DNA from 4 places in the Thermoanaerobacter uzonensis DSM 18761 genome. Region 1 is predicted to be linked to each of the others. Evidence: riboswitches for the same ligand, from Rfam matches in the RefSeq annotation. Region 1 holds a riboswitch; each other region holds the start of a gene.
The links. A riboswitch is a leader RNA that binds a small molecule or an ion and turns the genes downstream of it on or off. The one in region 1 is predicted to bind cyclic di-AMP.
Positions count from the first base shown of each region.

Region 2: another riboswitch for cyclic di-AMP. It lies ahead of BUB32_RS09395 (C40 family peptidase); the one in region 1 lies ahead of BUB32_RS10300 (ABC transporter substrate-binding protein).
Region 3: another riboswitch for cyclic di-AMP. It lies ahead of BUB32_RS07815 (cell wall hydrolase); the one in region 1 lies ahead of BUB32_RS10300 (ABC transporter substrate-binding protein).
Region 4: another riboswitch for cyclic di-AMP. It lies ahead of BUB32_RS09615 (NAD/NADP-dependent octopine/nopaline dehydrogenase family protein); the one in region 1 lies ahead of BUB32_RS10300 (ABC transporter substrate-binding protein).

Region 1 covers NZ_FQUR01000017.1:27,258-35,319, reverse strand. The annotation lists gene BUB32_RS10310 (ABC transporter substrate-binding protein) at 1-994, shown strand, start outside; gene BUB32_RS10305 (peptidoglycan D,D-transpeptidase FtsI family protein) at 1,011-2,618, opposite strand; cyclic di-AMP (ydaO/yuaA leader) riboswitch at 2,802-2,936, shown strand; gene BUB32_RS10300 (ABC transporter substrate-binding protein) at 3,020-4,576, shown strand; gene BUB32_RS10295 (ABC transporter permease) at 4,624-5,634, shown strand; gene BUB32_RS10290 (ABC transporter permease) at 5,646-6,578, shown strand; gene BUB32_RS10285 (ABC transporter ATP-binding protein) at 6,579-7,580, shown strand; gene BUB32_RS10280 (ABC transporter ATP-binding protein) at 7,598-8,062, shown strand, end outside.
Region 2 covers NZ_FQUR01000015.1:31,545-39,606, forward strand. The annotation lists gene BUB32_RS09380 (peptide ABC transporter substrate-binding protein) at 1-160, shown strand, start outside; tRNA gene BUB32_RS09390 (tRNA-Leu) at 843-927, shown strand; cyclic di-AMP (ydaO/yuaA leader) riboswitch at 1,085-1,217, shown strand; gene BUB32_RS09395 (C40 family peptidase) at 1,223-2,146, shown strand; gene typA (translational GTPase TypA) at 2,353-4,176, shown strand; gene BUB32_RS09405 (lytic transglycosylase domain-containing protein) at 4,479-5,036, opposite strand; gene BUB32_RS09410 (hypothetical protein) at 5,173-5,964, shown strand; gene BUB32_RS09415 (DRTGG domain-containing protein) at 5,979-6,347, shown strand; gene BUB32_RS09420 (ATP-binding protein) at 6,304-6,753, shown strand; gene BUB32_RS09425 ([Fe-Fe] hydrogenase large subunit C-terminal domain-containing protein) at 6,762-8,062, shown strand, end outside.
Region 3 covers NZ_FQUR01000012.1:12,029-20,090, reverse strand. The annotation lists gene pheA (prephenate dehydratase) at 1-388, shown strand, start outside; gene aroF (3-deoxy-7-phosphoheptulonate synthase) at 413-1,429, shown strand; gene BUB32_RS07835 (prephenate dehydrogenase) at 1,426-2,268, shown strand; gene aroA (3-phosphoshikimate 1-carboxyvinyltransferase) at 2,278-3,549, shown strand; gene BUB32_RS07825 (response regulator transcription factor) at 3,568-4,257, shown strand; gene BUB32_RS07820 (sensor histidine kinase) at 4,247-5,629, shown strand; cyclic di-AMP (ydaO/yuaA leader) riboswitch at 5,664-5,790, shown strand; gene BUB32_RS07815 (cell wall hydrolase) at 5,790-6,593, shown strand; gene BUB32_RS07810 (TMEM165/GDT1 family protein) at 6,647-7,207, opposite strand; partial or broken gene BUB32_RS13415 (SHOCT domain-containing protein) at 7,447-7,521, opposite strand; gene BUB32_RS12965 (hypothetical protein) at 7,717-7,863, shown strand; partial or broken gene BUB32_RS07805 (sensor histidine kinase) at 7,856-8,062, shown strand, end outside.
Region 4 covers NZ_FQUR01000015.1:63,847-71,908, reverse strand. The annotation lists gene BUB32_RS09620 (cobalamin-dependent protein) at 1-1,245, opposite strand, end outside; gene BUB32_RS09615 (NAD/NADP-dependent octopine/nopaline dehydrogenase family protein) at 1,242-2,342, opposite strand; cyclic di-AMP (ydaO/yuaA leader) riboswitch at 2,444-2,577, opposite strand; gene BUB32_RS09610 (helix-turn-helix transcriptional regulator) at 2,640-3,290, opposite strand; gene rsfS (ribosome silencing factor) at 3,427-3,780, opposite strand; gene BUB32_RS09600 (LCP family protein) at 3,797-4,987, opposite strand; gene yqeK (bis(5'-nucleosyl)-tetraphosphatase (symmetrical) YqeK) at 4,984-5,568, opposite strand; gene nadD (nicotinate-nucleotide adenylyltransferase) at 5,558-6,193, opposite strand; gene obgE (GTPase ObgE) at 6,316-7,587, opposite strand; gene BUB32_RS09580 (Spo0B domain-containing protein) at 7,633-7,848, opposite strand; gene rpmA (50S ribosomal protein L27) at 7,913-8,062, opposite strand, start outside.

The DNA of each region.
Region 1 (8,062 bases):
TTTACCTGTTGGGGCAGACTTTTATTTTATTTCAAAGGATTATTTAAGTCCTATCAATAAATATGTAGATGAAGAGTTTAAGAAGCAATACAAGGAAGGCGTTATTGACGCTATAAGTTATAAAGGCAATATTTATGGAATGCCTTTAGGAATATATACTAATGTTCTTTTTTTAAATGTTGATATGTTTGCCGAAAAAGAAATTCAATTGCCTGAAAATGGGGAATGGAATTACGAAGAATTTGTTGATAGTATGACAAAACTCACTTACACTGAAGGAAAAAAGGATAAAAAATATTTTTATGGATTAGGTCTTTCTCTCGCGCCTGATAGCTATAATTTATGGGGATTTTTACTTTTAGATGGTGCGAGGGCTTTTGACAAAGAAAGGTATTCTTTTTTTGGCCCTCAAGCAGTTTCAGGGGTGCAAAAAGTTTTGGATTTATTCAATAAATATAAGGTGGTAAATCCTGTTTCACTTGAGGGAGACAGAGAAAAATTATGGCAAGACTTTATTACTACTAAAAACACTGCTGTTTTAGTAGAAGAAAGCTATAAAATAACACAGCTTAAAAATTTACAGTCAAAAGGAAAGCTGTTTGAGTTTGATGTAGCTATGTACCCTGAAGGTGAAAGTGGCATACCACTGACATTATCACCTAAAATATATGCCTATGGCATAAAGAAGGAAAAAGATGAAAAAAAGCTTGAGATGGAGTATAAATTTATAAAGTTTATTACAGAAGACCAACAAAAGGTGATTGAATTAGGTTATGTACCAGTTAAAAAAGACAAAATTATTGAAGACGATAAAATGAAAAGAATTGAATTAGCTATTAATTATACAAATATCATCCCACAATTTGGCGGATGGAGAAAAATAAACAACACAGTGATGGCAAAAATAAAAGAAGGAATAAAAAATAGCAAAAATGCCTTTGATATAATAGAGGAAATAAAAAATAGTGTAAGTCAGTTGGTGCAGTACAAATAACGGGTATTGTTATTTTTTACTTTTTTACTGTGTCATAATATCTAAGAGTATTTCCTAATATTTCCTGGGCTATTGGTGCGGCTACTTCTCCTCCCATATGACCATTTTGCGTTGGATTTTTAACAAGAACTAATACGGCAATTTTTGGGTTTTCAACTGGTGCAAATCCAGCAAATGATGCTACGTATTTTCCTGGAGCATAATTTTCCGTTGTACCTGTTTTTCCACCTACTGTATATCCAGGTACTTGTGCCGCTTGGCCGGTACCCTCTGTTACTGTTTTTTCAAGTATATACTTCATTGTATCGGAAGTTTTTTTAGAGATAACTTGTCTAACTATTTGAGGCTTATATTCTTTAATTATTTTATCGCCGTTTTCGATATATTTTATAATATGTGGAGCCATGAGGTTTCCACCGTTTATCACGGCAGAAAAAGCTGTAATCATTTGGATTGGAGTTACAGCGATTCCTTGGCCAAAGGACATAGTAGCAAGGTCTACAGGATATATCTTTGATTTTGGCAAAATCATTCCACTGGCTTCTCCAGGAAGCTCAATTCCTGTTGGAGTACCGAAACCAAAAGCTTGTATGTATTTATAAAAGGCATCGACACCTAATCGTTCTACTACCTGCATAAAAACTGTGTCACTAGATTTTTCTATAGCTTCTTCGAAGTTTATCTTACCTAATTTTGTCCAGCTATTAATTCTATGCCCTGATACAATATAATAACCGGGGTCATCAAATTGTTCATCAGGTGTTACTACCGCTGATTCTAAAGCAGCAGAAGCAGTAATTACTTTAAAGACGGAACCAGGCTCATAAATGCTAGAGACTGCCGGGTTTGACCAATAGTCTTGTGAGGATATTTTTTGAGGGTTATTAGGATCAAAATCAGGTATATTTGCCATTGCTAGGATTTCACCTGTTTTGGGATTCATGACTATTGCTGTTATACCATTTTCTGGTTTATATTTCTCATAAGCATTTTTTATAGCTTTTTCTGTATAACTTTGTATTACAGAATCAATTGTAAGGACAATATTATCACCATTTGTAGGTTTGTAAAGCTTGCTTGGGACTCCTACTTTTCTACCTTCTGCATCTACAAGAGAGATTTCACGACCAGGGATACCACTTAAATATTTATCTAAAGAATATTCAAGGCCATACAAGCCATTGCCATCAATTCCTGTGAATCCTAATACTTGTGATAGCATTTTACCGTTGGGATAGTTTCTCATAAAAGTATCTTCTATATATATCCCTGGTATGTTAAGACTTTTTATTTTGTTTATATTTTCTAAAGGAATGGACCTACCAAGTACAGCCCATTCAGAGTCTTTATTTGAAAGAATTTTATAAAGAGAGTCTTTGTCCATATTTAAGTATTTATAGAGTTCTTCTGAAACTTTTTGTGGGTTTTTTATAAATTTAGGGGCAGCAAACACATCTCCTGCTGGAACATTACAGGCTAGAATATTCCCATTTACATCATAAATATTGCCCCGTTGAGGCTTTAATATGATATCAGCAGTACTTTGTCTTTCGACTGCCATGGCAAGTTTTTCAGAGTTTATACTCTGTATCCATATAAGTCTCCCAATTAAAGCGAAGGTCATGATAAAGAAAAAGATAAGGACAATGAAAGTCCTTCTTTTCAAAGATTTTGTCACTTTTTTCTAACTCCTTTTTATTAAAGAATTAGGATAATAACTGATATAATTATACCATAAATTTTTTGAGATTGAGAATAAGCTAATTTGACTCACTGGCAAATTTATGGTACAATTTAATAAACAACTTAATCGTTATCGCTGAACCCGAAAAGGGGCGGGGGACCCACACTTTTGGGGCGAATCTCTTCCTACGGGAAGAGTAGGGTTACTCCTTCGACCCGAGCCCGTCAGCTAACCTCGCAAGCGTGGGAAGGAGAAATATCCAGGACCGCTGGATATTTCAGCGGCCTTTTTATATCCCCGTCCTTACCATAATTTTACATTTAAAGGGGGTATATTTTATTATGAAAAAAACTGCTATCCTTTTGGCACTTCTTTTATCGCTTTTGCTCGCTTTAGGGGGATGTACATCTTCTAAGAAAGTAACTTCAGAAAAAGATGGAGGAACCATTGTAATAGCTTTAAATAAAGATAGCATTGTAACATTGGATCCTGCTGATTACAGAGATAGAGAAACCGAAACAGTTTTAAGAAACATATTTGATGGATTAGTTACAAGGACATATGATGGAAAAGTAGTTCCAGAGATAGCAGAGTCCTGGGAGATAATATCACCTACTGAGTGGGAATTTAAAATAAGAAAAGGTGTAACTTTTCAAAATGGAGACCCTCTTACAGCAGACGATGTGGTATTTACATTTAATAGAATAATAAAAGAGGGGGGACTTGAAGGGAAAACTTCTCCAAGAAAAGGCTTAATGGGACCTGTGGAAGATGTTAAAAAGGTCGATGACTATACGGTTAGATTTATACTAAAAGAGCCTTTTCCAGTTTTACTCCAAGCATTAGTTCATCAGCAAATAATACCTAAAAAGTATTATGAAGAAGTGGGATACGAGGAATTTTTAAAACATCCTATAGGAGCAGGACCTTTTAAATATGTATCTGGAAAATTGGATGAGCAGATAGTTTTAGAAAGGTATGATGGATATTACGGCGGTTCTCCAGACATTCCCCCTGTTGGGCCACCAAGCTTAAAAAAAGTTATATTTAGGATGATACCAGAACCTTCTACTGCGATAGCTGCTTTAGAAAAAGGAGAAGTAAATATAGTCCAATACATACCGTCAGATATGATTGATAAATTAAAAAATAATAAAAATGTACAAGTAAAAGAAAATGAAGGAACAAGGGTATATATTCTTGAGATAAATAATAAAATGCCACCTTTTGATAATCCAAAAGTTAGGCAGGCTTTAAATTACGCAATAGATATGGATTCTATTGTAAAAGAAATCTATAGAGGTTATGGTGTAAGGCTGGCAGGTCCAATGCTACCATATGCCTTTGCTGCAAATACAGATTTAAAACCCTATGAGTACAATCCTGACAAGGCAAAAGAGCTTTTAAAAGAGGCTGGAGTTTCTGATTTGAAAGTTGTCATAGATACACAGCCTTTTAGGGAAGGGGAGGCTTTAGCTATAGCGAATATGCTTGAAAAAGTAGGTATAAAATCATCTGTCAGGACATGGGAATGGGGAGTTTTGCAGTCTGAAATACAAAAAGGTACCAGGCAGCTATACCTTACTGACTGGGGAAATGCATATCTTGACCCATTTGATTTCTTAAATCCAAAGCTCAAGACAGGTGAAAGAGGTAATTTTTCTTTTTACAGCAATAAAGAGGTTGATAAGCTCTTAGATGAAGCTGCAAAAGAAACCGACAATGCTAAAAGAAAAGAGCTTTATTACAAGGCTCAGGAGATAATATATGACGATGCTCCATGGGTATTTGGATATTCTCTGAAGACTGTAGAAGCAGCGACTAAAAATGTAGAAAATTGGCAACCAAGTATGGATGGCAGAGAAAATATGCACAGAGTAAAACTTTCTAATGAATAAAAAGGGGTAATACCCCTTTTTATTCTAAAATATAAGGGGGAATTTTTATGAGGGAAGTGAAGGTTTTAAAAAGAATATTATACACGATTCCGATTATGCTGGCTATAGCTATAACAGTGTTTATTTTTATGAGATTTACTCCAGGAGACCCCGTTGATATAATGATGGGAAAAGAGAGTATGGTATCACAGCAGGATATAGAACTATTAAAAGAGGAGTTTAACCTTGACAAGCCTATATATACTCAGCTTTACATTTTTCTTATAGATTTTTTAAAAGGAGATCTAGGAAAATCTATAACTAAAAATGTCCCAGTAATAAACCTTATTAAACAGACCCTACCTGCTACAATTGAGCTTGCATTGGCAGCATTGGTTCTTGGTGTGTTAATAGGTATTTCTATAGGAATTATATCTGCTGTCAAACAAAATTCCTGGGTTGATAGAACTATGATGGCAGTATCTTTTACGGGTATTTCAATGCCATCTTTCTGGTTAGGTTTAATACTTATTTTAATTTTTTCTGCCAACTTAAATTTGTTACCAAGTCAAGGTAGAATAAATTTTTTAATTTCCATTCCTAAAGTAACTGGTTTTTATACGATTGATTCACTTCTTGCTGGAAATTGGGAAGCTTTTGTAAGTAGTATAAGGCACCTTTTTTTACCAGCCCTTACTTTATCGGCACCTTTAGCGGCTGTTTTGGCAAGGGTTATGAGGTCTAGCATGTTGGAGGTTTTAAGAAATGATTATGTAGTCTTTGCAAGGGCCAAGGGTGTTCCTGAAAAACTGGTGATACTTAAACATGCTGTTAGAAATGCCTTAATTCCAACAGTTACAGTATTAGGTATGGAGGTGGGTGCACTTTTGGGAGGCAATATGATAGTTGAAAATGTATTTGGATGGCCGGGGATAGGTAGACTTGTGGTTAAAGCGATATTTGACAGAGATTATCCTTTGGTCCAGGGAGTAGTGATGTTTTATGCTTTCACATTTGTTATGGCAAATCTTTTAGTAGATATACTCTATACTTATCTAGATCCCAAGATTGAGCTGTAGGAGGTGTTTTTATGACTATAAAAAATGGGATAGTACCTACAGACTATTATAACCTATTGTACAAAAAACCAAATTTAATTACTAATATTTTAAGTATTCTTGGAAAGTTTAAAAAGCATCCAACAGCTTTTGTAGGAATGCTTATAATTATAGCATATATCTTAATGGCTATATTTGCACCTTTTATTTCACCATACAATATTAAATACTCAGACCTTTCAGAAAGACTAATGCCACCTGTATGGAATGGAGGGACATGGTCACATCCTTTAGGTACTGATCAAATAGGGAGAGACTTGCTCACTCAGATCATATATGGTTCTAGAATATCAATAATGATAGGTTTTTTGACTGTTTTAATTTCAGCATTGATTGGAACAATTTTAGGAGCAATTGCAGGATATTATAAAGGAACTATCGACACAATACTTTCACGTTTCGCTGATTTTTTGCTTTCTTTTCCTTTCTTAATATTTGCAGTTGGAGTAATGGCAGTTTTAGGGCCCGGATTCTGGAATTTGATTTTGGCTTTGACATTTAAAAGCTGGGTGGAATTTTTCAGGCTGGTAAGAGGTGAAGTCTTGGAGGAGAAGAATAAAGAATATGTAGAAGCTGCTCAGGCCTTAGGAAGAAGCAGCAGTGCTATAATCATATCAGAAATCCTGCCAAATATATTCCAATCTATATTTGTTCTTTCAACACTTAGAATAGGATACATGATAATAATGGAAGCATCATTAAGTTATTTAGGGTTAGGGGTACCGCCAGATATTCCTACATGGGGCTCTTTAATAAACTCTGGAAGAAACTACATATTTGACGCTTATTGGATATCTACTTTACCAGGTATAGCTTTAGTAATACTGGTACTTAGTATTAACCTTTTTGGAGAAGGATTAAGAGATATATTGGACCCAAGGCTTAAAGTGGAAGGAAGTGAGTAAATGCTTGAGATTAAAAATTTGAAAGTGACTTTTGAGACAGACAGGGGAATAGTTAAAGCGGTAAATGGAATTGACATTACACTTAAAAGAGGAGAAATATTAGGTTTAGTAGGAGAATCAGGTTCAGGAAAAAGCATGACTTTGCTTTCTATTTTAGGGATTGTCCCTTATCCGGGCAAAATTGTAGAAGGGGAAATTCTTTTTGAAGGAGAGGACCTTCTTAAAAAATCGGCTCAAGAGATGAGGGAAATAAGAGGAAAGGACATAGCCATGATATTTCAAGACCCAATGACCACATTAAATCCGGTGTTTCCTGTAGGAGAACAGATAAGGGAATCCTTGAGGGTTCACAATATAATAAAGCTTGAAAAAAGCAGATTTTTTGGTTCTAGAAGGGAAAGAGAAAGAAGAAAAAAAGAATATGAAAAAGTGGTAGAACTTATGGAAAAAGTCGGAATATCGTATCCTAAAAGAAGATACTTTTCATATCCACATCAATTTAGCGGTGGAATGCAGCAAAGAGCCATAATTGCTATTGCTCTTTCATGTAATCCTAAGATACTTTTAGCAGATGAACCTACAACTGCACTTGATGTAACAATTCAGGCGCAAATCTTGGATTTATTAAGACAAATTAATGAAAAAAACGGTACTTCTATAATTTTTGTAACTCATGACTTAGCAATAGCAGCAGAATTTTGTGATGAAATAGCAGTTATGTACGCTGGGCAAATAGTAGAAAAAGGACCTGTAGACAAAGTAATAGAAGAGCCAAAACATCCTTATACAAAAGGGCTCTTAAAGTCTATACCTAAAATAACCCGAAAAAAAGAAAAACTTTACGCTATACCGGGAAATGTCCCAGATTTGGCTTCTCTTTCACCTAAAGGCTGTCCTTTTTATGAGCGGTGTGAAGAAGCAGTGGAAGAATGCAAAGAAGCTGAACTTCCTTTAATTGAGGTTTCAGATGGAGAATTTGTGAGGTGTATAAAGTACCTCTAAAAGATGGGGTGTTAGATATGAAAAATGGCACTTTTATTCAAATAAAAAATCTCAAGAAATATTTCATAGAAGAGCCAGACTTGTTAATGAAGCTTGTAGCTAAGAAAAAGAAAAGGGTTGTGAAAGCTGTTGATGATATAAGCCTTGACATAAACAAGGGGGAGACTCTGGGGCTGGTTGGAGAAAGTGGCTGCGGGAAAACTACACTAGGGCGTACAATTGTAAGGCTTTATGAACCTACAGAGGGAAAGATAATATTTGAAGGGGAAGACATAACAGAGGCAAGAGGAGAAAAGTTAAAAGAATACAGGAAGAAAGCTCAGATAATTTTTCAAAACCCTTATTCTTCTTTAAATCCCAGGAAGACAGTAAGGCAGATTTTGTCAGTACCTTTGATTGCCTCTGGCATAAAAGATCTTCATGAAAGAGAAGAAAAAATCAAATATCTTTTAGATCGAGTTGGACTGAATTTTAGGCAGATG
Region 2 (8,062 bases), on a different contig from region 1:
AGATTATCAAGCTTTGGAAGAAGTTTTTTTAGAGGAACAACCCATAATTGGCCTTTTCTATATTGAAGGAGCAGTTATGGCATATGACAATGTAAAAGTTGTGGGCCCTACTGGATTTAATGTTTTTAACAATATAGAAAAATGGTATATAAAAAAGTAGTGTAAAGTTATCCTAGAATTTAAAGAAAAACAAGCATACCGTAAAAACTTTGATTTAAGATATTTCAAGGGTTGTACTGAAAATTATCCTACAGTATCTTGACACCATCCTTAACAGAATAATAGTTGACAAAAATAAAGAAAGGAAGATTGTTAATGAAAAAAGAAAATGTAAAGTTTAAGATTGTTTTTATACTGCTAATATATACTTATTTAATTGTAAGTAACATATTACTTCAAAAGATGAACCGTATTTCGGAAATTACATATAACCAAATAATACTTATATGGAGCAATCTAATTTTTTATTTTGTTTTAGGGATATTATTAACTATTCCCTTTTTTTTGAGTGAAGCTAAGAAAAAAGGTAAATGGGGGATAAATTATAAATATTTATTAACTTTTATTTTACCTTTAGTTATCATAGTTTTTCCCTATTTTTACCCTGTTTCGTTAGATTTCTTCTATCTAGTATATATATCAGAGCATATCATTAATGCACTGGCTGTTGTATCAGGGTATTCGTTAATTTTCATAATTAATAAGAAAGACTAAGAAATAAATTAGTAGAATACTTTTAATATGACAATATCACAAAATAATAACACAGGACTAAAAATAGGTATTGACACTGACCTAAAAAGATTATATAATTCATAGTGTGACGAAATTAAATAAAGCATGCGGTGGTGGCGGAACTGGCAGACGCGTACGTTTGAGGGGCGTATGGGGTTTCCCGTGTGGGTTCAAGTCCCACCCTCCGCACCATAAAAGAGAAAGAGGCGTTAAGCCTTTTATTTTTTTGTCACACAAATTATTAATTTTTTATAAAATATATTAAAAAAAGATTAAAAAGTTTAAGAAAATGTAATGTAAACATTGACTTTGACTATGTAATATGATAAGATAAGACAAAAGGACAAAATATGCAATCTTGCCGAATCCGAAAGGTACGGAGGAACCGCTTTTTGGGGTTAATCTGTAGCTTTAAGCTGCAGTAGGGATACCTTCTGTCCCGCACCCGACAGCTAACTCCGGAGGCAATAAAGGAAGGAGATTTGCAGTGGATCAGCGAATAGGAAAGATGATTTTTGGAATTTCTGTGTTTGGCGCGACGCTGATAGGTAGTTCTTTTTTGAACCCGGCGTTTGCGGAAGTATTAGGAATTGGAAAGGTGACAGGCAATTATGTAAATGTGCGAACTCAAGGAAGCTTATCAGGAAATATTATTACTCGCTTAAATTGGAATGACACAGTGACGGTGTTAGATAAGCAAAACGGGTGGTACAAGATAAAGCTTTTTGATGGAAGAGAAGGATGGATTTTTGGTGAATATTTATCTGTAAGAAATCCTTCTAATGTCTCAAGAGGAGATTCGGAAAGATCAGCAAGTGTTGGTATAGTGACAGGTAGTTATGTTAATGTGAGAAGTGAAGCGGGTTTATCGGGTAGAATTATAACACAGCTTAACAAAAATACTACAGTGACTGTATTAGATAATCAAAATGGGTGGTACAAGATAAAGCTTTCTGATGGAAGAGAAGGATGGATTTACGGAGAATATTTAGCAGTAAGAAGCTCATCGAATGTTTCAAGAGGCGAAGTAGATAGAAGTTTGGCAGATAAGTTAATAGATTTTGCTAAATCTTTTGTTGGAACTCCTTATGTCTATGGAGGTTCAACTCCAAAAGGATTTGATTGTTCCGGCTTTGTTTACTATGTATTTAGGAATTTTGGCTTTGCTTTGCCAAGAACTGCAGATGAGCAAGCTACAGTAGGAGAAAAGGTTAGTTATGACAGTTTAGTTCCAGGAGATTTAGTGTTTTTTAAGACGCTGGGAAGCAGTGTTATAAATCATGTAGGAATATACATAGGCAATGGGGAATTTATAAATAGTTCTTCAGGTAGGGGAATGGTTATGATAAGTCCCTTATATGAAGGATATTATAGGGATCATTACGTTACTGCGAGACGTATTATAAAATAGGGTCAACTATTAGTGTTGGCCCGGTGGAATATTTAAGGGACGATGTAAGGATTTTTTTAAAAATTTTATTAATCTCATGGGATTTTGTAAGCAAACGGAGAGTGCTCGTAGAGAGTGCTCTTTTTTATATTGACTATTTTTATTCCTTGAGATATTATATAATACTGTATACGCGATATAGCCTATTTTATGGAAGGAGATACCTTATGAAATTTGTAAGAGAAGATGTAAGAAATATAGCCATTATTGCTCATGTTGATCATGGAAAAACTACTTTGGTTGATGCCATGCTTAAACAAAGCGGTATTTTTAGGGAAAATGAAAAAGTTGAGGAAAGAATCTTGGATTTTAATGATTTGGAAAGAGAAAGAGGCATAACAATTCTTGCTAAAAATACCGCTATACGATATAAAGATGTGAAAATAAATATAGTTGATACACCAGGACATGCAGATTTTAGCGGTGAAGTAGAGCGAGTATTAAAAATGGTAGATGGGGTACTTTTGCTGGTGGATTCTTTTGAAGGACCTATGCCGCAGACCCGTTTTGTGTTAAGTAAAGCGTTGGAACTGGATCTAAAACCTATAGTTGTTATAAATAAAATTGATAGACCTGATGCAAGACCGGAAGAGGTTATTGACGAAGTTTTAGATTTATTTATTGAATTAGGAGCAAATGATGACCAAATTGATTTCCCTGTTGTCTACACATCTGCAAAAGAAGGTATAGCAAAATTAAGTTTAGAAGAAGAGTCTCATGACTTGAGACCTCTTTTTGATACAATTTTAGACTATATTCCTGCACCAATGGGAGATATTGAGGCACCATTGCAACTTATAGTGACTACTTTAGATTATGATGATTACATTGGGAGAATTGCCATTGGAAAAGTAGTTAGAGGAAAAATAATTTCAGGGGAAGAAGCGTCTATATGTAAAAGAGATGGGTCAATACAAAAAGTTCACATAAATAATCTATATCAGTTTGAAGGATTAAAAAGAGTGCAAGTAGAAGAAGCAAGCTTGGGAGATATTGTGGCGGTTTCTGGCATAAGCGATATTGAGATTGGAGAGACCATTGCAGATAAGGATAATCCTGAAGCGGTAGACTTTGTTCGAATAGAAGAGCCTACAGTTTCTATGACTTTTAGTGTAAATACCAGTCCTTTTGCTGGAACTGAGGGTAAATACGTTACTTCAAGACATTTAAGAGAAAGGCTTTTTAAAGAGCTAGAGACAAACGTCGCGTTACGAGTTGAAGAAACAGATTCTACTGATTCTTTTAAGGTGTCTGGAAGAGGAGAGCTGCATCTTTCTATTTCAATTGAGACTATGAGACGGGAAGGGTATGAATTGCAGGTTTCTAAACCTACGGTGATTTTTAAAGAAATAAATGGTGTAAAAATGGAACCTGTTGAACTTTTGACAATAGATATTCCTGAAGAATATATGGGAGTTGTAATGGAAAAATTAGGGCCGAGAAAAGCTGAATTGATGGATATGCACACATTAAAGCCAGGAACTATAAGGCTTAAGTTTAAAATACCTACACGAGGCTTAATAGGGTATCGGTCTGAATTTTTAACAGATACAAAAGGAAATGGCATAATGACCTCTGTCTTTTATGATTATGAACCTTACAAAGGAGACATTCCTTCTCGTACGAGAGGCGCTCTTATAGCTTTTGAGACAGGAGTTGCGACAACTTATGGCCTTTACAATGCTCAAGAGAGAGGTACACTTTTTATAGAGCCAGGTACAAAAGTGTATGAAGGGATGGTTGTGGGAGTTAATTCAAGAAGTGAAGATATTGATGTCAATGTATGTAAGAAAAAACATGTGACAAATTTAAGGTCTGCAACGGCGGATGAAGCTTTGAGGTTATCACCTGTAAAAAAGATGTCTTTAGAAGAAGCATTAGAATTTATAGATAATGATGAATTGGTTGAAGTTACTCCTCAAAGCATTAGAATACGAAAAAAGATTTTGGATTCTCAACAGAGATATAAAAATGCCAAATATAACAAATAAAGGAGCTTTATGGATCCTTCAGCTTGTTGACAAAGTAAAAATTTTTTAAAATAGGATATTTTGCATCGTCACTCCGATGTCCCAAAGCGACAAAACTAAGCTCGACCTTCGGGTTCCAGCAGGGTCACGGGCACATTCGACCTCCTGTCTCAGGTGTCCGCCTCCGCCATCCTTGGCTTCGGCCCTGCTTCCGCCCTCGGTCTCGCTAAGTTTTGTTAACGCTTTGTCACAAGTCGTGCTTTATGCAAAATATCCTATTTCCGAAAGTTTGTATACAGTCTAAAGGAGCTTTATGGCTCCTTCTATTTATATAAGTCATTTAAAATTTTGTTTATATAATTTATAGTTTCTTGGTAAGGGGGAATACCCTGATATTTTTCTACTGATTGAGGACCAGCATTATAGGCAGCTAATGCTAATCTTATGTCATGGTAAGTGTCTAACAAATTTTTTAGGTATCTTACTCCTCCGTCTATATTTTGAGAAGGGTCAAAGGGATTGGCTACATCCAGTTCTTTTGCAGTTGAAGGCATAAGCTGCATAAGTCCCATCGCCCCTGCTGAAGAAACTGCGAATGGATTAAAATTAGATTCTGCTTTGATGACCGCTCTAATAAGATTTGCATCTACATTATATTTTTGACTGGTCTGTTGTATTAAATCGTTAATTTGCTGTAAATTTGTATTTTTTGATAGTGCATTATTATTTATATTTTCTGAATCGTATTGCTGATTTTCTATAGCATTATTTAAAACTTCAGTAAAAGGTTTATCAGTGTTAAATATTTTTATATTAGCAGGGAGTCTGCTTTGAATTTCTCGGAATTTATTTTCAATTATTTGATTTACAATATTTGTCAATTCAATCCCTCCCATAGTATATAATTCGACAAATTTCTTCTAAAACCTCTTTTAAAAGTGCAAATTAGTAAAAAAGTCCTATTAAAATTTTTAAAGGATTTTTTAAAGAAGTATAGTATAATATAAGTAAAGGTTTATAATAAGGGTTGATAAAGAGATGAAAAACGAAAGAATGGTGGAAGTTTTAATTGTTGTATTAATAATTCCTCTAGTTTCTCTTTTAGCAGGTTATTTCATTTCAAAAGATATTGTAGAGCCTAACATTTCAAAAACAAATGACAGTGATAATCTTAAAGAGATGGTTGTTAAAGGAATTGACCTGTTTGAAGTTGTTTTAGGCAGCTATTCAGATTTTGATACTGCAAAGTATCATGATGATTTAATGAAGATGAAGGGAGTTTATTCCTTTGTTAGTAAAGATTCTGACAAATATTTGTTAATAGGTGGAATATTTTTAGACAGAGAACAGTCTACTTTATTTTCATCCTACTTAAAATCGCAAGGTATTTCCAGTGAAGTATATGTAAAAAGAGGGCCTTCTATAAAAATTGTATATGACAAGAAATTAACATCAGAAATGGATGTTTTTATAAATAAATCACAAGATTTTCAACAAATTCTTAATTATATGTCAGCTCTTTCTTACAAAGCTTCTAATGACAAATTACAAAAACAAGAATTAGAGGACTTAGAGAGAAAAGTAGATAGTTTTAAAACTGACAAAGGGAATTTTGAAAAAGAAGAAGTGACAATACTAATACAAAAGACGATAGATATTGTTGATAAAATAACAAATGATATTAAAAAAATTGAAATATCAGCTGCTTTAGAAGATGGGAATACCTTTAGTTTATTGCAAGAAAGTTTATGGCAATCTTGCGAAGAATATAATACCTTTTTAAAGACAATTGTTACGCAAAACCAATAATGAGGTGTTAAGGTATGAAATTAAAAGAGGTAAAAGAAATTTTAAATGCAGAAGTTATGGTAGGGGAAGAAAAATTAGAAGAAGAAGTATTTACTGCTTGTGGAGCAGACTTGATGAGTGATGTTTTAGCATCACGTGACGAAAAGGCTGTGCTTTTGACAGGGCTTACCAATGTGCAGGTTATAAGGACTGCAGAGGTAGTAGGAGATATTAAATGTATAGTGTTTGTAAGAGGTAAGAATCCGGGAGATGACATATTGGAACTTGCTAAAAAAGCAGGACTTGTGATAATGAAAACAAAACATCCTCTTTATATAGCTTGTGGCCTTTTGTATTCTAATGGGCTTACTTGTAGAAGTGGTGAAGGAAATGGTACTTTATAGTTTAGATTTTGATGTTAAAGCGAGAGATTTTGATTCTGCCGGAGAGGTTTCTAGCAATTTGAGATCAGTATTAAAACAGCTTTCCTTAAATCCAGATGTTGTAAGGAGAAGTTGCATAGCTTGTTATGAAGCAGAGATGAATATAATAATTCATTCTTATGGAGGTCACATGAAAATAGAAATTTTTGGCGATAAAATACGCATAACTGCAGAAGACACAGGTCCAGGAATAGAAGACATTGAACTTGCCATGAAAGAAGGATATTCTACTGCTCCTGAAGAAATAAGGGAAATGGGATTTGGAGCCGGCATGGGGCTTCCTAATATGAAGGAAAATTCGGATTTCATGGAGATAAAAAGCAGTAAAGATGTAACAATTGTGGTGATGGAAATTTTATTTGAGTAGGTGATAAAATGTCATATTTTCACTCTGTGACATTAGATAAGGATAGATGTAGAGGGTGTACTAATTGCATAAAAAGATGTCCTACAGAGGCAATAAGGGTAAGAGATGGGAAAGCAATGATTATAAATGAAAGGTGTATAGATTGTGGTGAGTGTATACGTGTGTGCCCATATCATGCTAAATTGGCGGTAACTGATAGTTTGGATATGATGAAAAATTTTAAGTACAAGATCGCACTTCCTGCTCCTTCTTTATATGGACAATTTAGGGATTTGACTATTAATCAAGTATTGAGTGCATTACTGGATATAGGATTTGATGAGGTTTTTGAAGTAGCATATGCTGCTGAAATTGTTTCTAAATTTACCCGGGAAGCATTGGCAAAAGGAAATTTAAGAAAGCCAGTTATATCTTCTGCGTGTCCTGCTGTTGTGCGACTCGTACAAATCAGATTTCCCTCTTTAATTGATAATTTATTGGATATATGTTCTCCTATGGATACTGCGGCAATATTAGCTAAAAAGGAAGCAATTAAAAAGACGGGACTGAAGGAAGAGGAAATAGGAGTTTTTTTCATTTCTCCCTGTGCTGCAAAAGTGACAAGTGTGAAAAATCCTATTGGTATAGAAAAATCCAAAATTGATGGGGTTTTTTCTATGAAAGAAATATATGGTCTAATTATTCAAAAAGCTAAGATTACTGTGGTTAGAGATTTAAGCAAAGCTTCGATGATAGGGGTTGGCTGGGCAAACTCTGGTGGAGAGGCTTTTGGTACTTTTGCAGAAAATAGTATTTATGTAGACGGGATACACAATGTTGTGGATGTTTTAGAAGAGATTGAATTAGGAAAATTGAATGATTTAGACTTTTTTGAAGGGCTTGCATGTATTGGTGGATGTATTGGTGGACCTTTGACTGTTGAAAATAATTTTGTGGCTAAAAACAGAATAAGGAAACTAACAGAACAACTTCATAAAAGAGAAGAACCTTTGTTTGATGAGAAAGAGATTGTTTTTGAAGAGGTGAAATGGAAAAAGAAAATAGAAAAAAGCGAAGTTATGAAGTTGGACAAAGACATTTCTAAGGCACTTGAAATGATGAAACAAATAGACACACAATACAAAGCATTACCAGGACTTGACTGTGGTTCTTGTGGTTCACCTACTTGTAGGGCATTGGCAGAAGATATAGTGAAAGGTTTTGCTACTGAGTATGATTGCATTTTTATATTAAAAGACAAAATAAAAAATTTGGCTCAAGAATTAAATGATCTGGCAGGTAAAATTCCTCCAGTTTTAAGCGAAGGAAA
Region 3 (8,062 bases), on a different contig from region 1:
AGTGGCGATAGGTCCGGAAAGAGCAGCTGTTATTTACGGCATGAGAATAATTGATAGGGACATACAAGATGTAAAAGAAAATTATACAAGGTTTTTGGTCCTTTCTCAAAAGGACGGGGTTGTCACAGGGAAAGACAAGACATCAATAGTTTTTTCTGTCCCCAATGTTCCAGGCAGTTTATATAACGCTTTAGGGGTTTTGGCCAACAAAAAAATCAATATGACAAAAATAGAATCTCGACCTTCAAGGAAAAAACTTGGGGAATATGTTTTTTGGGTGGACATTGAGGGGCATAGAGAAGATGAGATAGTAAAGGATGCCTTAGAGGAGTTAAAAGGTAGAACGGATTTTTTAAAAGTATTAGGTTCATATCCTAAATTTAAGTAGAACGGTAGAATGGAGGAATTGAAAATGGTAATTGTTATGAATATTGATGCCACTGATAAGCAAATCTCTGATATTACAAATCTTTTAACATCTCTTGGTTTAGGTTACCACATTTCAAAAGGTGAAGAAAAAATAGTCATAGGTGTTATAGGTGATAAGAAAAAATTAGAAGGTAAGGCTGTAGAAATGATGGAGGGAGTAGAAAAAGTCATTCCTATTGTGGAGCCTTACAAACTTGCTAGTAAGATATTTAAACCAGAGCCAACTGTGGTAAAAGTAGAAGACACCGAAATTGGTGGAAGCAACATAGTTATAATGGCGGGCCCTTGCGCGGTAGAAAGCAGAGAACAACTCTTTGAAAGTGCTATGGCTGTTAAAAAAGCGGGAGCTCAATTTTTAAGAGGAGGGGCATTTAAACCGAGAACATCACCTTACTCCTTCCAAGGCCTTGAAGAAGAAGGCTTAAAGATGCTAAAAGAAGCCAAAGAACTTACTGGACTTAAGATTGTTACAGAAGTTATGGATGTCCATTCAGTTGAACTAGTGGCGGAATACGCTGATGTTATACAAATAGGTACAAGAAATATGCAAAATTTTCCATTACTTAAAGCAGTAGGTAGAATCAACAAGCCTGTTTTATTAAAGAGAGGACTTGCGGCAACATTAGAAGAGTGGTTAAGTGCTGCGGAGTATATCCTAAGCGAGGGTAATAAAGACGTCATCCTTTGTGAAAGAGGGATAAGGACGTTTGAAACTTATACGCGAAATACTTTGGATTTAAGTGCAGTCCCAGCCATAAAAAAGTTGAGCCATTTGCCTATAGTTGTTGATCCCAGTCACGGGACTGGGAAATGGCACCTTGTAGCTCCTATGGCTAAAGCCGCTATAGCAGCAGGAGCCGATGGCCTCATTATTGAGGTACATCCAGACCCTAAAAATGCATTATCCGATGGGGCTCAATCCCTTACTCCTGAAAATTTTGAGACTTTGTGTGATGACATAAAGGTTATCGCTAAAGCAGTAGGGCGTGATTTTGTATGATAAAAAATGCGGTTATCGTAGGATTGGGTCTTATAGGGGGATCAATGGCAAAAGCATTAAAAAAATACACAGATATAGACATTATTGGTGTTGATATAAATAGAGATAGTTTACAAAAAGCATTAGAAGAGGGAGTAATTTCTTATGGTGTGACACACCTTGATTTTCAAGTAGATGCTGATGTGGTTTTTATATGCACGCCTGTTGGAAAAATTGTTGAAAAGACTAAAAATATACTTCCTTATTTAAAGAAAGGTTGCATTGTAACTGATGTTGGAAGTACAAAAAAAGTTATAATGGAAGAAGTGCAAAAATTTTTGCCCGATGAAATTTTTTTCATCGGGGGCCATCCTATGGCTGGCACAGAGAAGGCAGGTTATGATAACGCTGAGGCAGATTTATTTGTTAACTCTAATTATTTATTGATTCCTTTTGATAATGTAAAAGAAGATGTTTTAGGTTTATTTATAAATGAAGTAATAATAAAAATAGGTGCAAAACCGGTAATAATGGATTATAATAAACACGATGCCATTGTCGGAATAATAAGTCATGTACCTCATATTCTTTCTGCTACCCTTACGAATTTTGCTCATGATAAATGCAGTGAAGCATTTAAATACGCAGCTGGTGGGTTTAAAGATACTACGCGAATTGCCTTGTCTCAGACTGAAATATGGAAAGACATAATTTGTACAAACAAAAAAGTTATTTTGGAGTTACTAAAAAATTACAGGGAAGTCCTAAGTGACTTTATTTGTTACTTAGAAAATGACGATATTGACACCATACAAAAGTTTCTTGAAGATGCAAGAAAATATCGAAACACTATAACTTGAGGTGTTGTTATGGATATTGAAGTTAAAAAGAAAAGATTTTTAAAAGGTATTATCTCAGTCCCTGGAGACAAGTCAATATCCCATAGGGCTGTAATGATTGGGTCAATTGCAGAAGGGATTACAGAAATTGAAAATTTTCTTTTAGGAGAAGATTGTATATCTACTATTAATTGTATGAAGAATTTGGGAGTTGACATTGAATTAAAAGAGACAAATGTTAAAGTTCATGGAAAAGGGCTTTATTTAAATAAAAGCGAAAAAATCCTTGATGTAGGAAATTCGGGTACTACCATTCGGCTTTTGATGGGTATTCTCGCTGGTCAAAAGTTTGAGACAACGCTTACAGGTGATGATTCTATAAAGAGACGCCCTATGGGAAGAGTGATAACTCCTCTTAGTATGATGGGAGCGGAAATAGTCGCGAAAGAAGGAAATTTTGTACCTCTTACGGTTTTTGGAAACAAACTTAAAGGCATATATTACAAAATGCCAATTGCCAGTGCACAGGTTAAGTCCAGCATAATGCTGGCAAGCCTTTACGCTGATGATAAAACGACTATTGAAGAGCCCTACCCTTCAAGGAATCACACGGAACTCATGTTTAGTTCTTTTGGTGCTAAAGTGGATGTAAATGGCACAAAAATAACTTGTTACCCTGGTTACAAATTACATGGGCAGAGAGTTATTGTACCAGGGGATATATCGTCAGCAGCATATTTTATTGTTGCTGCAACTCTCGTCCCAAATTCGGAGGTTACTATAAAAAATGTAAATGTAAATCTTACAAGAACTGGTATTATCGATGTGATAAAAGAGATGGGAGGAGACATTGTCTTAACAAATGAAAGAACTATAAACAATGAAAAAGTAGCGGATATAACAGTTAAGACTTCAAGGCTAAAAGGAATTGAAATTGGAGGAAGTCTTATTCCAAGGCTTATTGATGAAATTCCAGTAATAGCAGTTGCAGCAGTCTTCGCAGAAGGGAAAACAGTGATAAAAGATGCCGAGGAGTTAAAAGTAAAAGAAAGCAATAGAATAAATACAATCACTTCAGAATTAAAGAAAATGGGAGCAAAAATTTTTGAAACAGAAGATGGGATGATTATAGAAGGGACGGGTTTTTTAAGAGGAAATACAGTGGAAAGTTACAACGACCACAGGATTGCCATGTCTTTATGGGTTGCTGGACTTATAGCAGAAGGAGAAACTAAGATAAAAAATGCTGAATGTGTAAATATTTCATATCCAGATTTTTATAAAACCTTTGATATGCTATAATATCATTGGTGATGAATGATGAAAGAAAAGATACTTATCATAGAGGATGAAAAGCACATAGCCCGTTTTTTACAATTGGAGTTTGAACATGAAGGATATACTGTCACTGTGACTTACGATGGACCTTCTGGCTTAAAGGAGGCATTAGAAGGAGATTATGACCTTGTGCTTTTGGACATAATGCTTCCGGGAATTGATGGATTTGAAGTTTTAAAAAAAATAAGAGAACATTCTGACATACCTGTTATAATGCTTACTGCCAAGTACGAAGTAAAAGACAAAGTGGAAGGACTTGACATTGGAGCTGATGACTATGTGACAAAACCCTTTTCTATAGAAGAGCTTTTTGCAAGAGTGAGGGCTGCTTTGAGAAAGAAAAAGCCGCATCTTAAAAAAGATGTGTTAAGATATAGCGACATCACTATGGATTTGACAACTCATGAAGTAAGAAGAGCGGGTATAAAAATTGAACTTACAAAGAAAGAATTTGACCTTTTAGAGTTTTTAATTAAAAATGCGAATATAGCTTTGACAAGGGAAAAAATCCTTGAGTGCGTGTGGGGCTATGATTATTATGGAGATACTAACATAGTGGATGTATATATAAGGTATTTGAGGAGCAAAATTGACGACCCTTTTGACCTGAAGTTAATCCACACCATAAGAGGAGTGGGGTACACTTTGAAGGAGGATAAAGATGAAGATTAAGTTGTGGCCCCGCCGTATAACTTTAAGGATAGCTCTTCTTTATTCTGTAGTTTTTTCAGTAATACTGGTTGTGCTTAATGCTTCTGTGCTTTACGGCTTAAAATATTATTTAATATACCAAGCAATGGACCAAGTAACAAGCCAGGCAGAGGCTATAAAAAGTAAACTGGGGGAAATAAAAGGAGACGTCAAATTATCTGAAAAAGATTTGATTTTTTCAAGCATACCACATGAAAATATTTATACAAAAATATTTGATGAAAAAGGGAATGTCATTTATTCTTCTAAAAGATTAGAAAAAATTAATATTCCTCACGATGTAAATATAGATATTCCTATTAAAATTGACAAATATGATAAGGATTTGACTTACATCAATACCATTTTTAAAAGCGACGATAAAGTCTTCTACATCCAAGTGATAAAGGACATGGAAAATGAATATTTGTTTTTGAAACTACTTTTTATTTTGATGTTTTTTGCGGATGCGGCAGGAATTTTTGTGTCCTTTATTGCAGGATATTTCGTTACGAAGAAGGCTTTAAGACCTGTGGATTATATGACAAAAGAAGTAAGAGAGATAGATGCCTATGGGTTAAATAAAAGACTTAAAATATATGGAGAAGACGATGAACTTACAAGATTAGCAAAAACCTTTAATGACATGCTGGATAGGTTGGAAGATTCTTTTAAAAGGCAGAACATGTTTGTCTCAGATGCTTCTCACGAACTTAGAACCCCAATTTCTGTAATAAAAGGGTATATTGACATGTTGGATAGATGGGGAAAAGATGACAAGGCTGTATTGCAAGAGGCCATAGAGGCGATTAAAAAAGAGACGTTAGACATGGAACATCTCATCGAAAGACTCCTTCTGTTGGCAAAAGGAGACAATAAATCGATAAAGTTAAATAAGGAAGAGTTTAATTTAAAGGATGTAATAAAAGAAGTTGCAGAGGAAATAAAAATGTTAAATGAAAACAAAAATATAGTTGTGAAAGGGCAAAATGATATAAATATAACGGCTGACAAAAAACTCATTAAAGAGCTTATAAGGATATTTTTAGACAATGCAGCAAAATACACTTCTTCAGATGGCAATATAGAAATTGAAATGGGGAAAGATAATTCAAAAGCCTATATAAAAATTAAAGATGATGGCATAGGCATACCACAAGAAGATATTCCACATATTTTTGATAGGTTTTACAGGGTAGATAAAGCGAGAGCTAAAGAGACAGGTGGTGCAGGGTTGGGATTAGCTATTGCTAAATGGATTATCGAAGAACACAGAGGAAGTGTTATTGTAAAAAGTGAATTAGGGAAAGGCAGTGAATTTACCATAACATTACCTATCTTTCCACCAGTTTAATATGGACACAAGTTAAATATCCGGCTATAATTTAGTTAAAAATATGCCGAATCCCCGATAAGGGGTACGGGGGAACTAAATTGGGGTGAATCCACTTTTGTGGTAGGGTGTCCCTAACCCGAACCCGTCAACTAACCTCGGAGGCAAAAGGGGGAACAACATGTTTAATATTCGCATCAAGGTCAAACCTCTCATCGTATCAATTATAGCCGGATTGTTTATTTCCCAATCAGTATTTGCCGCAACTTACACAGTTAAACCCGGCGATACCTTATGGGGTATAAGTCAAAAATACGGAACTACCTATACTAAGCTGATGTCTTTAAACGGCCTTCAAAGTACAATAATATATCCAGGGCAAGTTTTACAAGTGCCGGGTAGTGATAACACATATGTTGTCCAAAAAGGTGACAGCTTGTACTTAATTGCTTTAAAATACGGCATTACTGTTGATATGCTCAAATCTGCAAACGGATACAAAAGCGACATAATATATCCTGGACAAGTCTTTATTATACCTCGTGATACTTCTTCTAATAGGACATATCAGGATGTCAGCAGAGGTTCTATTGAAAGGGGTGTAATACCCTACACAAAAGAGGAATTTGACCTCCTTGCGCGACTTGTTACCGCGGAAGCAGATGGAGAACCATACCAGGCTAAAGTAGCAGTTGCGGCCGTAGTAATAAACAGAGTTAAAAGTGGTATTTTCCCTAATACTATAAAAGACGTGATATATCAAGTCGATGCATACGGAAATTACCAATTTACTCCTGTGTTAAATGGGTGGATAAATAGACCTGCCTCAGCTGACGCTATAAGTGCAGCAAGAGATGCGTTAAGTGGTGTTGACCCAACAAACGGAGCATTGTATTATTTTGACCAAAGTTCTACTAATGCGTGGTTGTGGTCACTTCCTATAGCGGCAAGAATAGGCAATATGGTTTTCTGTTACGGCAGGTAAAACTTCCGATGAGAGGGCCAAAAACGGGTACAATTTAAGTACCCGTTTTTGGCTTAGAAAAACAATTTATACAAAGTAGAAAGGCCAAAGGCGATGAATATGAAAGAAGATAGATATTTTAAGTATTGAGAGGGAATTTTTTTATTGAAATAGATACCTACAATTATTCCTAATATATCTGCTAAAAATATCCCAAGCATAGTACCTATTAATATGTACAGAGGACTGTTGTATGATGCAGTCAAAGCTATAGCAGCCAATTGCGTTTTGTCTCCAAATTCTGATAGTACATATGTACTTATAATAGTTGCAACAGGACTGTATTTTGAATTTTTTATTTTTTCCTGTTTTGTTTCTTCCTCTATTAAAGTTGAAATTCCAAAAAACAAAAATAATAAAGCAGCTGAAAATTTTATATAAAAAATGGGAATGTATTCGGTGATATACGAACCAAATATCACAGCAATACCATTGTTTATCAAGGCTGCGATAAATATACTTATAAGAACAGTCCTTACTTTAAAAAGAGTAGCAAAGGCCATTGACATGAGCTGTGACTTATCTCCCATCTCAGAAGTAAAGATAAGGATAAATGATGTGACAAGTGCCTCCATTTTATTGCCTCCCCAACTATTATATTTCCTCTATAAATAAATTAAGACCTTTACATAATATGTAAAACATATTATGTAAAGGTCTCGTTCTTTAAGGTAAAGCCAGGGTTTCCCGATATGTTGACTTTACCACATATAAGCTATGCGAACTACTCCCCTCTACTCAATATATTGTAAAAAATTTATCATAAAATGTCAATAGGAGCAATGTAAACAGCAATAATGCCAAATTATTTAGCTTATTTTTTTAACATTTTAACTATTCCTGTATACTCGTCTGAAGTAATTTCACCGCGAGCGTACCTTAACTTGGCTTATGAAAATAGTTTGATAAACTTCTTTTAATATATTATACATCACAGTTCGCAAAAATCTAATCGCCTACTTTTGGAAATTATTTTAATTAAACTGTATTTATTTTCTCTTCATATTTTTTTCAAAAGTAAGTTTTAAAATAAAGTTGAAAGCAAGTTAACAATTTTTCGATAAATAGAAAGGAGTTGAAAAGTATGGGTTTTATATTAATCTTGGCAATTGGCTTTTATTTGTACAAAACAGGTGACCTGCAAAGAATGATTAATAATTTAAATGCAAACAAAGTGGATGAAGCAAAGAAAATACTTGATATACGCTTAGCCAAGGGAGAAATCAAATAAATATACTCCTGTAGGTGCAAAATAAAAATAGACTTTTATAAAGATGGCGATTATGCAGTATTTATTGTAGAAGATAATGGAATGGGCATATCAAAAGATGATATTCCTTTTATTTTTGAAAGGTTTTACAGAGGAGAAAAATCAAGAAATCGTGAAACAGGTGGAAGTGGAATAGGGCTTTCGATTGCAAAAGCCATAG
Region 4 (8,062 bases), on a different contig from region 1:
AGCTTCACAATATCCCACTACGTGATATATATGAGGTCTTATAGCCATAGAGAGATAAGCACTAGAAGCCAATTGGCCTTTAGCCTCTAAAAGGTCAGTTGGAAAACTTGCAAGTCCTGCTCTTGCTTGCCTTATAACTCTGAAATTTTCATCTTGCAATTCTTCTATTAGCTCTATCTTAGCCAACATCTTTGCCAAATCCATTTTTGGTGAAATAGAAGCAGGCACGTTAAACATAAACTGAGCTACATAGTCTCTAACACCCATTTTCTTTGCATTATATGCCGCAAGATATGCCATTGTTACCCCAATTACATCATGAGCATCCCTCAAGCTCCAATGGTGTGGCTCATTTACCTCCACTGGTACACCCCTTTCGGCGTGCCATTTCATCAATTGTTGATTTTCTCTGATTGAAGTATTAACATCTCTTGGACCTCTTCCATCGAGAACATTGTACCAGCTAAGTGGTATTGCTGCCCACGCATTGTGGATCGTTCTTAAAAGCATTTCTGCCATCTTAAATACGTCATTTGTGCCACTATAGCACCTTAAAAGAGGATAATTACCTCTTCTTGAAGCCTCATATATCCTTAATAAGTCTTCTTCCTTTCTTATAGGGACACCGCCTGCTCCATCTAAAGCTTTGTCATATTTTTTATCAAAGAAGTGTTCTTGTGCATTTTGGTCTGGGGCAAGAGAAATTACATCTAAAATTTCTGCCTCTGCTATCTTCTTAACACCTTCTATAGTATCTTCCAATGAAGGAAGCCCAAAGTGGTGTCTTATGATAGGATAGGGGAATTTGTCCTCTATTCTTCCTATTAGTGTATCAGCAAAAACCCGCTGTCTATGATTTGTACTTCCTCCTCTTAAAAAATTAATTGTAGCTTCATCGCCATTTTTACCATCAAAAACTGCTGCAAATATTCCCGACCTTCTCGCTACTTCTGCATTAGGTTCTGTACCACCAAACACCCATTTTATATCTTTTAAATTGTTAAATTCTATTTCTCTTTTAAGTTCTTCTAAAAGTTTTTCAAGAGCTGACGGAGTTAGTCTAAAGCTTACTCCTACAATCTCTGGCTTATGTTCTTTAACAGCTTCAATCAATTTTTTAATAGGAACTGCAGGGCCTAAAAATACAGTCTCATAACCTTGCTGTTCTGCAAATCTCAAAAAATTATACACACCTGCTACATGGACGCAATTGCCTATCGCTGCCGCTACAATTAACTTTTTCATGCTGTCGTTACCTCCTTTCTTTTTCCTTCCACCAATTCTATAATTTCTTCAACTGTCATACCTTGTATGCCAAGCTTTTCAGCCGTTCTTCCAATTTTCCAATAATCTTTTCCATGCATAACTGAAGCAAGATGTATAACAGCATCAATAGTTGGAGTCTTAATGCCTATTTCTTTCCCTATAGAAGACATAGGCACCAAACTCATAGGAACGTCTTCAAATATATAACGACAGTCTAATGTTTGAGGAGCTAATAAACCAACATAAGCTTTTGTATTTTGAATTGCCTCATATAGATTTTCTCCTTCCGTATTATAACTTTCTTTTAGCCATCTTTTAGCTGAAATAGCGTTTACACCCAGGGTTTTTGCCACCATCATTCTCTCATTGTCTATTTTCTCCAATATCTTTGCAACAGAAGGAGAAATACCTTCACGATAATATTCAAAATTACCTTTAGTAGTTTCTATTCTCGCTGCATTCAAAAGAGTGGGTGTAGGATGAAAAACAGCTCCAAAATTGTTAAAACTCGTTTCAAGAACATTTTGTGCTGGAATAAATTGAGAAAAGGCAGTATTAAGTGCTTCCACCACCATTTGTGTTCTATCTTTAGGTATTGCAGCAACAGATACAACTTCCTTTATCTTATATATTTTCGATTTTCCCATGGAAGACCTGCAGGCATATATAAAAGTATCTGTTTCTGCAATAACTACATCTAAATCTCCTCTTTTTCTTATAACATTATAAAGCTCTAAAGCACCACCAGTTCTTCCAGGATTTAATACAATTATTTGACCATCCTTAAGATATGGCAGCATCTCTTCAGCAATTTTATAATGGGCAGAAGCAGGAACTACAACTAAAATTATGTCAACATCTCTAATAGCTTTCTCCATGTCATCAGTTATCACATTTAACTTACCAAAGCCTTCCACTTCTCCTTCTAGTTCAATTCCACCTTTTTCTATAATAGGAAGTAATTTTTGATAGGTTCTATTGAACAAATTAACTTTATAACCTTTTAAAGCGAGATGCCCGGATATCGCTTGACCCCCATTCCCAGCTCCAATTACTGCAAAAGAGAGTTGCTTCATTTTGACTACCCCCTTTTAAAGAAATGAAAAAGCTATAGAGGAAAATCTATAGCTTTAACCTTCGGTGTCTGAAAAGACACAAAAAGACACCAATGCTATCATCCTCCTCTTTCAACGCTTACGAGGTTAGCTGACGGATTCGGGTCGAAAGATAACCCTACCATCTTATTACAAAGATGGATTCACCCCGGAAAGTGGTTCCCCCGCTTCTTTACGAATTCAGCGTTTAGCATTTTATTTAATTTTCAATTTATTTTTATTATATCATAAAATCAAAAAGTTGTAAAGGAAAACATACTAATATTTCCCAAAATCCTCTCCTACCCTTATTTCATCTAAGTAATTATATATAGTATATCTGGAAACACACAATATTTTTGCTACGTAATCCACAGCACCTCTTATCAAAAAAGTCCCTTTTTCATCCAACATCTTAACCACTTGTACCTTCTCTTCTTTTGTCATGAAATTCACAGGTTTCCCGTAATTTTCTAACGTTGTGTTTACTATACTTTCCAGCACATCGCTAACACTACCTGTATAAGCCTCTCGAGCCTCTTCATTGGTATCCGTCACATCACAAAACTCTGATAAAGTATTTTTTACCATTATAAATTCCGAAATATCAATATTGATGGTAAGGCATCCAACAGGTTTACCATTTTCATCTTTTATAAAAAGAGCAGATGACTTTAAAATTTTTCCATCTTTGCCTTTATTTTTGTAATTTGTTAAATTTTCTACGTTATCAGATTTTAATACTTTCGATATAGTTTCAGGTAAAGGGCTCCCTACATCTCTTCCTGTTACATGCCCGTTTACAATTGCGATAATTGGACTTTGTGGAGAAGAAAAGTCATGCAATGCTACTTCACAATTTTTTCCAAACGTATGTGCTATTCCTTCCATCATAGGGATTATGCTCTTCAAGATAGGATGTGTCTTCATTGGCTTTAAATCCCCCTAATCATACAATATTAAATATATTCAATGAGGTAATGAAAAATTACTGATAGGGCTATAAAAATATCCGCACAAAAGATAAGATATTAATAAAAAATTTATTAACGTTATTATACATGCCTCAAACAAGGTTGTCAAGCACTATTTCCTTTGCATCTGCCCACAATCTTTCTAAATTATAAAATTCCCTTTCGGGTTGTTGAAATATGTGAACTATTACATCACCATAATCCATTAAAACCCACTTACCCCAATTGTAACCTTCAATATGACCAACAAAAATGCCGTCTTCCATAAGTTTTTTTTCAATTTCGTCTATCAATGCTTTAACGTGAGTATCCGAATTGCCAGTGGCAATAATAAAATAATCTGCAACAATTGTTAAGTCTCCTATATACAAAATCTTTATATCAGAAGCTTTCTTATCTTCTAAAACTTTATAGATTTTAAATACCTTATCTTTTACGTCTATCACTAAATCAACCTCCACTTTATATATTTTTTCCCAAAATTATAGTTATATCAACACTACTGCCTCCATTTGTATCTTCCACTACGATAGCATTTTTTAAAATTTTTTTCAAATCTTCTACTACTTTTTTATCATCAGTCCTATTAATTATCTGAGTAGTGTTGTAAGTGGTACCTATTACATTCCCTATTTTCACTACATCATACCCTTGTTGTTTTAACAAATCAGCTGTCTTTGCGGCTACTCCTGGTACACCACCGCCATTTAAAACCTCTATTTTTATATTTTTGTTAACTGTCATCTCATTAGTTTTATCATCTATATTGCCATCTAAATTCGCCATAAATTGTCTTACTTCTTGGGGATCTGTAATATAATAAGCAATCCCATCAATGTACTGAGGAGTACCAGGCAAAGTAGCTGTTTTTATATTGTCTTTGTCAAGTTTCAAAAGGTAATCTGCATACTTTAGCATAGTAACAGGTGGTATGTTTGTTTCTACGTATTGATTTATGGTTTTTAATATACGATGAATTTTTAACAAAGTACTGGGGTTTTTAGCTTTTTCAAACATTGCTAACAAAAATTCTCTTTGTACTTTGACCCTTTCTAAATCTTGTTCTGCATACCCATGTCTAAATCTCACCAACTGTAAAGCCTTTTCTCCATCCAAAAGCTGTACACCTTTTTTCAAATGTATGTGAAGATTTCCCGCATTGTCATCATAATTCATGTCCATAGGAACGTTCATCTCTACTCCGCCTAAATCATCTACTAACTGTTTAAAACCTTCATATCCAATCTTTACATAATAATCAACAGGTTCTCCAATAAGCTGTGACACCGTATCCATCGCCAACTGAGGCCCACCTATTGGATAAGCAGCGTTTATCTTTTGTGTCCCATATTTGTCAAGTTTAATCATTGTATCTCTTGGAATAGATAAGATATAAGCTTTATTAGTTTTAGGATTATAAGATAATAATATCATAGTATCAGAACGCCTTGGATCTGTTGGTGATGTTTCATCAACTCCCAAAACCAATATATTTATTTTCTGAATCGTTTCTGAATTTTTGTTTTCACTGCTTTTTTTCATCAAAAAGGCATCTGAAGGATTCAGAGACTTTAAATAAATATACCCCCCTACTCCTACAGACAATAAAATTAACAATAATAACACAGATACAATTTTTATTACCTTTCTCATTTATCTCCACTCCCAAGTTTCAGAAGAATATAGTTTCGAGCTTTTACTGTTTTCTCATAAAGAAGTAGTCTCCTCTCTAAAACATAACAAATCGTACTATCAAAAGACTTTAACAAAGCAAGGCCTAAATTTTCCTCAGCTAATCGCCTTAATTCCTCTACTCCTTTAAAATCTCTATTAGGCTCTATATAATCTGCAAGAAATACTATTTCATCCAAAAGGCTCATATTGACATCACCAGTAGTATGAAGAGCAATTGCCTTTTTTATTTCTTGATCTTTTATCCCAAAAATTTCTTCTACCAAATGTGCACCTATAGGACCGTGTAAAAGAAAAGGTGCATTTTTTAAAACTTCATCTACTTCAATTCCATATCTTTGAGCAAACTTTAAAAGTTCTTCATCAGAATAGCTCTTTGCACAATCGTGCAACAAACCTGCAATTTGTGCCTTTTCTACATTAGCACCATATTTTTTAGCAAGGTGCATTGCGGTTTCCATAACACCTATAGAGTGTAAATACCTTTTTTCATCTAACAAATTTCTTAATTTCCTTTTTAAACGTTCTGTGTCATACCCCATTTTCGTCATCCTCTTTGTACAAACCGTACTTTTGAATATATCTTTCCACAGACTCCGGCAGTAAATACTTTATAGGCCGTCCCCCTGCTACTCTTTCCCTTATATCAGTGGAGGAGATAGCCAAAGAAGGAACAGTCACTTTGTAAATGACATTCCCATAAAGTCTTCTAATTTTGTCTAATTCTTCATCTATTCTATTACCCTCAACTCCTGGCCTAGTTGCGGCAACAAAATTACACATCTTTAAAAGCTCATCTGCACTTTTCCAAGTCAAAATCTCTAAAACAGCATCCGCTCCTGTTATAAAATAAAGTTGAGTTTTCTCCCCATAAATTTTTTTAAACTCTTTGATAGTGTCAATAGTATAAGTATACCCTTCTCTGTCAATTTCAATCGTCGATACTTCAAAGAAAGGATTAGTTATTGTGGCAAGAATAGTCATTAAATAACGATGTTTTTTATCTGTCACTTTTCGCTTTACTTTATGAGGCGGGTTACCTGCTGGAACAAAAATTACCTTGTCCAATTTAAACTCAGACCTTACCGCTTCAGCAGTAACTAAATGACCATAATGAATAGGGTCAAAAGTGCCTCCCATTATCCCAAGTCTAAGCTCCCTTCCCAAGTTACTATCCCCCAATTTATATTTCTTTTATATTAACATTATACATCAAAAGAGATAAATTGCACAAGCTTACACTGAGACCTCGTTTAAAGTAAATAAAAAAGTGGAATCAAATTCCACTTTTATTCATAATATTCAAATTCAAAATCTCTCACATTTATTGTATCACCACTTTTAAATCCCTTTTCCTTAAGAGCATCTATTACCCCGCTCTTTCTAAGAAGTATTTCAAAGTATCTTAAAGAATGTTCATCTTGTAAATTTACTCTTTTTAAAAGTTTGTCAATTTTTGTACCGCTAAGATAATAGGTATTATCTTTTACTTCTATATTAAGTGTTTCTTCCTCTTCAGGAGGTGTATATACAATAACTTCTGGCACTTCCTTTATCTCTTCAATCGGAATAGAAGAAAGAATTTCTATAGTCTTATCCAAAAGTTTGTCAATTCCCTCTTTTGTCAAAGCAGATATAGGATATACCTCATAACCTCTTTTTTTGATTTCTTTTTCAAAAGCAGAAAAATTTTCTTTACTGCTTTGTATATCAATTTTATTTGCTGCAACAATTTGAGGCAAAGTAAGTAATCTTTCACTGTAAAGTTTCAGCTCCTCATTTATCTTCTCAAAATCTTCTATAGGATCTCGTCCCTCATTTCCAGATACATCCACCACGTGTATTAACATTTTTGTCCTTTCAATGTGTCGCAAAAAGTCATGACCTAGTCCTTCTCCTCTGTGGGCCCCTTCAATTAAACCTGGAATATCTGCCATTACAAAGGATTTCCCTTTATGTTCTACAACTCCCAAATTAGGTGTCAGTGTTGTAAAAGGATAATTGGCAATTTTAGGTTTTGCTCTTGTGCAACTGGCTAGAAGAGTAGATTTCCCTGCATTAGGAAATCCTATTAATCCTACATCAGCAAGAAGTTTCAGCTCTAACCGTACCCACATTTCTTTGCCTTTTTCGCCGCTTTCAGCAAAACGAGGAGTCTTCAAAGTAGAAGTAGCAAATTTAGTATTCCCTCTTCCTCCCTTACCTCCTTTTAAAACAATAGCTTTTTGATTAGGTTTTACAAGGTCAGCTATAATTTCTCCTGTTTCATCGTTAATTATCAACGTTCCTACAGGAACTTTGATGTACAAATCTTCCCCATTTTTGCCATATTGATTTTTACCTCTGCCGTTTTCTCCATTTTGCGCAACGTATTTTTTCCTGTATTTAAAATCTAACAAAGTAGACAAATTAGGATCTGTTACAAATATTACATCTCCACCTTTTCCTCCGTCGCCACCGTCCGGCCCACCATAAGCAACATATTTTTCCCTTCTAAAAGATATAATTCCATTTCCACCGTCTCCAGCTTTTATGTATATCCTTGCCGTGTCTATAAACAATTCTATCACCTGCCTTATCTTATAGTATATACTTCTCGTATTTTTTTACTCTTTTAATAGTTTCTTTATAATTTCCTGTGCATTTTCGGAATTAAAGATATCTCTTTCTCTATTAAGGTGGTCAATAGTAATGTGGAGAGATTCAATCACTTTCTCTAATTTCCCTAGTTGAGCATAGCCTAATACTAATTGTAAATCATTTAAAAGCTCATGTCTGCTTCTTTTGATGTAGTCTACCAATAACTCCACATCTGACACCATCTTTTCACCACTTTCTTTTTTAATTATTATTTATTTATGAAAAAATCCTGGTATAAACCAGGATTTAATTCTGTGCAACTTTTCTTTCCGGATAAACACTTACTTGTTTCTTGTCGCGGCCTTTTCTTTCAAAAGTAACATATCCATCAATTAATGCAAAAAGTGTATCATCTTTTCCTCTTCCTACATTTACACCTGGATGTATTTTAGTTCC